2 regions of the Streptomyces sp. NBC_00252 genome follow, and region 1 is predicted to be linked to the other one. Evidence: riboswitches for the same ligand, from Rfam matches in the RefSeq annotation. Region 1 holds a riboswitch; the other holds the start of a gene.
The links. Region 1 has a riboswitch for glycine ahead of gcvT (glycine cleavage system aminomethyltransferase GcvT). Riboswitches for the same ligand answer to the same signal wherever they lie in the genome.
Positions count from the first base shown of each region.

Region 2: another riboswitch for glycine. It lies ahead of gcvP (aminomethyl-transferring glycine dehydrogenase); the one in region 1 lies ahead of gcvT (glycine cleavage system aminomethyltransferase GcvT).

Region 1 covers NZ_CP108087.1:3,278,037-3,281,435, forward strand. The annotation lists gene OHT77_RS13925 (enhanced serine sensitivity protein SseB) at 1-441, opposite strand, end outside; gene OHT77_RS13930 (AAA family ATPase) at 505-1,185, opposite strand; glycine riboswitch at 1,335-1,433, shown strand; glycine riboswitch at 1,434-1,541, shown strand; gene gcvT (glycine cleavage system aminomethyltransferase GcvT) at 1,576-2,703, shown strand; gene gcvH (glycine cleavage system protein GcvH) at 2,815-3,192, shown strand; gene glyA (serine hydroxymethyltransferase) at 3,207-3,399, shown strand, end outside.
Region 2 covers NZ_CP108087.1:8,361,952-8,365,350, forward strand. The annotation lists gene OHT77_RS37150 (DNA polymerase IV) at 1-1,206, shown strand, start outside; gene OHT77_RS37155 (PRC-barrel domain-containing protein) at 1,128-1,499, opposite strand; glycine riboswitch at 1,614-1,709, shown strand; gene gcvP (aminomethyl-transferring glycine dehydrogenase) at 1,891-3,399, shown strand, end outside.

The DNA of each region.
Region 1 (3,399 bases):
GCCGTCGAGGGCGGTGCGGCCGAAGCGGCACAGCTCGGCCACCGCGAGCGGCGGGAGCGGGACGCCGACCGTGCCGCCGGGGTTCACCGCGATGCCGACCTGCGGGGGCAGCCCGCGGGCGAACTCCACGGCCGGCGCGATGGTGAACGACAGATGCGAGCCGACGACCTGACGGAACTGCTCCTCGGAGCTGAAGACCGGGACGTAGGCCTGCCCCTCGATGTCGAGTGTGGGCAGGTCCAGGGGACCGCTCTGCGGGCCGCCGCCGCTGGGGAGCGGGACCCAGACGAAGCTGCGGCCGAGCACCTCGACGATCCGGCCGCCTGCCGAGGGCAGACCGAGGGAGACCGAGAGCACCTCCTCCAGCTCGTTGCCCGGCCATCCGCCGTGCGGATGCGGGTGGGGGTACGCCTGTCCGGGGAAGTCCGCCGGGAAGTCCATCTACCTACCGCCTGCTGGTGAAACCGCCTGCTGTAACCCTGCTGTGGCGAAAAGGCTAGCGGCTCAGTCCGCGAAGTCGATCCGGCGCAGCACGTCCGCCGCGTCCCGGTCCAGGAGGACCGCCGAGCCCACGCCGTGCGGGAGTTCGCCGCGCTCCACCGCGCGCAACAGGCGCGCGGCGGCCCGCCGGTGACGCAGGAACGCGTACCGCGAGACTCCGCGCCCCCGCTCGCGCTGCCCGTCGAGCGCCATGTCCGGGGTGACGTCGAGGAAGACCAGGTGCAGGGTGCCGCCCCGGCGTCCGGCGGCGCGGGCGAGCCAGCCGCGCACCCAGGTCTGCGTGCCGCAGTCGTGCACGACGGCTCCGGACGCGGAGCGCAGCGCGCGGTGCAGTCCGGCGTAGTGGGCGAGGCGGACCAACGGGCGGTACACCGCGTACGGAAGGAAGCCGGCCGTGCGGGTGTCCCAGCGGTCGCGGGTGTCCTGGCTGTCGACGCGGACCCCGTCGGCCGTCACCGCGCGCCGCATCAGCGTGGACTTGCCGCTGCCGGGCAGGCCAGTGACCACGACCAGGTCGCGGGGGCCGAAGCGGAGTCCGTGCGGGCTGTGCCCGGCGCGCTCGCGGAGGTCGCGGACGACCGGTGCCGGGCGGGCCCGGCATGCCTCCCCGGCCGGGGCGGAGGGCTGCTTGGGCAGTGCTACGGCCGAGGTCGTGGCGTACACCGTGGTCCTTGTCACCGTGATCGTCCTCCCTGCGGGGTCAGGAAAGGTTCTCCCCACCAAACGTAAAGAGAAGGTAATGCACGGTGTCTCGCGGTTCGGTGCGCGTCCGGCCACAGGCCTGTTACAAAGCCTGTGCGATGATGTGCCCGCCTAACTGCATACCGGCCGCTTGAATCCGCGCGGGAGAGTCCCCAGGCATCTGTTGCTGGGGCGCCGAAGGAGCAAGTCCCTCCCTTGAATCTCTCAGGCCCCGTTACCGCGCGGGCGAGGCACATCTGAAAAGCGGACCGCCGGTCACGGTGGTCCCACCCAAGGTGCAACCCGTGACCCGAGGGGTCATGGCGAACCTCTCAGGTCCCGATGACAGATGGGGAGGAACGACCTCGCCGTCATGCCTTGGGAGACCGACCGATGAGCAGTACCGCCACCCCTGAGAAGCGCCGCACCGCGCTCGACGCGCTGCACCGCTCGCTCGGTGCGACGATGACCGACTTCGCCGGCTGGGACATGCCGCTGCGCTACGGCTCGGAGCGCGACGAGCACCTCGCCGTCCGCACGAAGGCCGGCCTCTTCGACCTCTCCCACATGGGCGAGATCACCGTCACCGGACCCGAGGCCGCCCAGCTCCTCAACCACGCCCTCGTCGGCAACATCGCCTCGGTGGGCCTCGGCCGCGCCCGCTACACCATGATCTGCCGGGCCGACGGCGGCATCCTGGACGACCTGATCGTCTACCGGCTCGCCGAAACCGAGTACATGGTGGTCGCCAACGCCTCCAACGCGCAGGTCGTGCTGGACGCGCTCACCGAGCGGAGCGACGGCTTCGACGCGGTCGTACGCGACGACCGTGACGCCTACGCACTGCTCGCCGTGCAGGGCCCCGAGTCCCCCGGCATCCTCAAGTCGCTCACCGACGCAGACCTCGACGGCCTGAAGTACTACGCCGGTCTGCCCGGCACGGTCGCGGGCGTCCCCGCGCTGATCGCCCGCACCGGCTACACCGGCGAGGACGGCTTCGAGCTGTTCGTCTCCCCCGCCGACGCCGAGAAGCTGTGGCTCGCGCTGACGGAGGCCGGAGCCCGGGCCGGGCTGATCCCGTGCGGCCTGTCCTGCCGCGACACCCTGCGCCTGGAGGCCGGGATGCCGCTGTACGGCCACGAGCTGTCGACCTCCCTCACGCCGTTCGACGCCGGGCTCGGCCGGGTCGTGAAGTTCGAGAAGGACGGCGACTTCGTCGGGCGCGGCGCCCTGGAGGCCGCCGCCGAGCGCGCCGCCTCGCAGCCCCCGCGCGTCCTCGTCGGACTCGTCGCCGAGGGCCGCCGGGTCCCGCGCGCCGGCTACCCGGTCGTCGCCGACGGCCAGGTCATCGGCGAGGTCACCTCCGGCGCCCCTTCCCCCACCCTGGGCAAGCCGATCGCGATGGCCTACGTCGACGCGGCGCACGCGGCGCCGGGCACGGCCGGTGTCGGCGTGGACATCCGGGGCAGTCACGAGCCGTACGAGGTCGTGGCGCTGCCGTTCTACAAGCGCGAGAAGTGACAGTCGTCGTAGCGTCTCGTGTGTGACCTGGGGCGGATCGCCCCGGTTCGCCGTTGCCCCTCGCAGTCCCCCATTCACCAGCACTCCCCCGCGTACAGGAGAATTCAGGCCATGAGCAACCCCCAGCAGCTGCGCTACAGCAAGGAGCACGAGTGGCTGTCGGTCGCCGAGGACGGCGTCTCGACGGTCGGCATCACCGAGTACGCGGCCAACGCGCTCGGCGATGTCGTCTACGCCCAGCTCCCCGACGTCGGCTCCACGGTGACCGCGGGCGAGTCCTGCGGTGAGCTGGAGTCGACGAAGTCGGTGTCCGACCTGTACTCGCCCGTCGGTGGCGAGGTCACCGAGATCAACGAAGACGTCGTGAACGACCCGTCGCTGGTGAACTCGGCCCCCTTCGAGGGCGGCTGGCTGTTCAAGGTGCGCGTCACGGAGGAGCCGGGCGACCTGCTCTCCGCCGACGAGTACACCGCGTTTTCCGCCGGCTGAGGAGTCGTAGAAACATGTCCGTCCTGAACACGCCCCTGCACGAGCTCGACCCGGACATCGCCGCCGCCGTCGACGCGGAGCTGCGCCGGCAGCAGTCCACGCTGGAGATGATCGCCTCGGAGAACTTCGCTCCGGTCGCGGTCATGGAGGCGCAGGGCTCGGTCCTCACCAACAAGTACGCGGAGGGGTACCCGGGCCGTCGTTACT
Region 2 (3,399 bases), 5.1 Mb from region 1:
CGGGCCAAGCCCGACGGTCTGGTGATGATCGAGCCGGGGACCGAGCGGGCGCTGCTGGGACCGCTGTCGGTGCGCACACTGCCGGGGGTCGGGCCCGCGACGGGTGACCATCTGCGGCGGGCCGGGATCACCACGGTCGACGAGATCGCCGAGGCGGGCGAGGACGAGCTCGTACGGCTGGTCGGCAAGGCGCACGGGCACGGGCTGTACGCGATGGCGCTGGCCCACGACGAGCGGCCCGTGGTGGCCGAGCGGGAGACCAAGTCGGTGTCGGTCGAGGACACCTACGACGTCGACATCCACGACCGGACCAGGGTCGGACTCGAGGTCCAGCGGCTCGCCGACCGGTGCGTACGGCGGCTGCGGGCGGCCGGGCTGTCCGGGCGGACCATCGTGCTGAAGGTGCGGCGGTACGACTTCTCGACGCTGACCCGGTCCGAGACGCTGCGCGGGCCCACCGACGACCCGGGGGTGGTGCGGGAAGCCGCGGCCCGGCTGCTGGACTCCGTGGACACCACGGGCGGGGTGCGGCTGCTCGGGGTGGGTGTCTCCGGGCTCGCCGACTACACGCAGGAGGACCTGTTCGCGCAGGCGGCCGGGGAGCAGGTCGATCTGCTCGAGGAGGAGCACACGGAGGCGCCCGGCGAGCAGCCGGCGGCCCCGGTGGAGCGGCGCTGGCCCGCGGGACACGACGTGCGGCACGCCGGGTTCGGGCACGGGTGGGTGCAGGGCAGCGGGCTGGGGCGGGTCACCGTGCGGTTTGAGACGCCGGAGGATCCGGGGCCGGGGCGCGTGCGGACGTTCCGGACCGATGATCCGGAGCTGGAGCCGGCGGAGCCGTTGCCTTTGGTGACGCGGGAGGTGGAGGGCGGGGCGGCCGGGCTCCTGCCGACGCCGTATCCCTTGACGGCACGGGGAACGGGCGAACGGTCGGCGGAGCTGCCGCCCTCGGTGGAGCCCGGCCTCGGCATTGCGGAGGCCGAGTCGCTGTCCGCGGACGCACGGCCTGCCGACGTCACGCCGGACGGTCCGACGCAGTCGACGGCGCCGGACCCTCATGCCCCGCCCGCCGCGTCGGCAGCCCCGGAGACTCGAAGACCCGGCGACGACCCGTCAGCCGGGCTGCCTCAACTGTCCTCCGAGCCCGCCAGCTTGCCGAAGTCGTGGTCCGGAAGCGACGGAGGCGGGGCCACGTCGAGGCCGTAGTGGTGGTAGAGCTGGAGTTCCTGGTCCGGGGAGAGGTGGCGGCCGACGCCGAAGTCGGGGGCGTCCTTGATCAGGGCGCGGTCGAAGGGGATGTGGAGCGTGCCCTCGATCAGCTTGCTCGGCTCCAGGGGGACGAAGGCGTCTCTGGAGAACAGGCCGGTGCGTATGGCCGCCCACTCCGGCACGCCGGTCGCGTCGTCGAGGTAGACCTCGTCGATCGTGCCGATCTTGGCGCCGGTGCGGTCGAACGCCTTGCGGCCGATCAGGTTGCGCGGATCGATATCGGTCTGCACGGGCCCTCCTCCTGGTCGCAACTCATCCGTAGACACTACAAAAGAGCACATTCAGGCCGGTGGCCACTCGAAAGCCGGGCTCCAGTGCTCGCTGGTAGGCTGGCCAGCGGCTGCTGACCCCGTGCGGGAGAGTCCTCCAGACTTCATCGGAGGCGCCGAAGGAGCAACTCCTCCCCGGAATCTCTCAGGCTCACGTACCGCACGGACGAGGTCACTCTGGAAAGCAGGGCGGGTGCCGACGACGGCTCCCGCTCTCACCGACGGTGAAAGCCGGGTGCCTTCGGGATGCCCGGTGAAGCTCTCAGGTCGAGATGACAGAGGGGGAGGCCGTCCGGGCACCCCACCGCCGTGGTGTCCCTCGAAGGTCGTGTCTGACCAGGAGGCCTCCGTAATGACCGCCCCTCGCATTCCGCTCTCCGAGCTCGAACAGGGCATTCCGTTCGAGCAGCGTCACATCGGGCCCGACCAGGAGGCGCGGGCCAAGATGCTCGCGCAGGTCGGCTACGGCTCGCTCGACGAGCTGACCGCCGCCGCGGTCCCGGACGTGATCAAGAACGCCGACTCCCTCGACCTGCCGGGTGCCCGCACCGAGGCCGAGGTGCTGGCCGAGCTGCGCTCCCTCGCGGACCGCAACGAGGTCCTCGGTTCCATGATCGGCCTCGGGTACTACGGGACCTTCACCCCGCCGGTGATCCTGCGCAACGTGATGGAGAACCCGGCCTGGTATACGGCGTACACGCCATATCAGCCGGAGATCTCCCAGGGGCGGCTCGAGGCGCTTCTGAACTTCCAGACGATGGTCGCCGAGCTGACCGGGCTGCCGACCTCCGGTGCCTCCCTGCTCGACGAGGGCACCGCCGCGGCCGAGGCCGTCGCCCTGTCGCGGCGCATGGGCAAGAACAAGAAGGGCCTCTTCCTGGTCGACGCGGACGCGCTGCCGCAGACCATCGCCGTGATCGAGACCCGGGCCGAGCCGGCCGGTGTCGAGGTCGTCGTCGCCGACCTCAGCGAGGGCATCCCGGCCGAGGTCGCCGAGCGCGAGATCAACGGCGTGCTCGTGCAGTACCCGGGTGCCTCCGGAGCCGTACGCGACATCAAGCCGCTGATCGAGCAGGCGCACGCGCTGGGCGCGCTCGTCACCGTCGCCGCCGATCTGCTCGCGCTGACGCTGCTGAAGTCGCCCGGTGAGCTGGGGGCGGACATCGCGGTCGGTACGACGCAGCGGTTCGGGGTGCCGATGGGCTTCGGCGGGCCGCACGCCGGATACATGGCCGTGCACGAGAAGTTCGCGCGCAGCCTGCCCGGGCGGCTCGTGGGCGTGTCCGTCGACGCCGACGGTCACAAGGCCTACCGCCTCGCGCTCCAGACCCGCGAGCAGCACATCCGCCGCGAGAAGGCCACCAGCAACATCTGCACCGCCCAGGTGCTGCTCGCCGTCATGGCCGGGATGTACGCCGTCTACCACGGGCCCGAGGGGCTGAAGGGCATCGCGCGGCGGACGCACCGCTACGCCACGATCCTCGCCGCCGGGCTCACCGCGGGCGGCGTCGAGGTCGTGCATGGTGGCTACTTCGACACGCTGACCGTACGGGTTCCGGGCCGGGCCGCCGAGGTCGTCGCCGCGGCTCGCGAGGACGGGGTCAATCTGCGGCTCGTGGACGCCGACCAGGTGTCCATCGCCTGTGACGAGACCACCACGCGGGACCAACTCGCCGCCGTATGGACCGCGTTCGGGGTCGACGGGGACGTCGAGTCGCTGGACGGGGCCGCCGAGGACACGCTGCCCGAGGGGCTGTTGCGGACCGACGCCTACCTCACGCACCCCGTGTTCCGGGACCACCGTTCCGAGACCGCGATGCTGCGGTATCTGCGGCGGCTCGCCGACCGGGACTACGCGCTC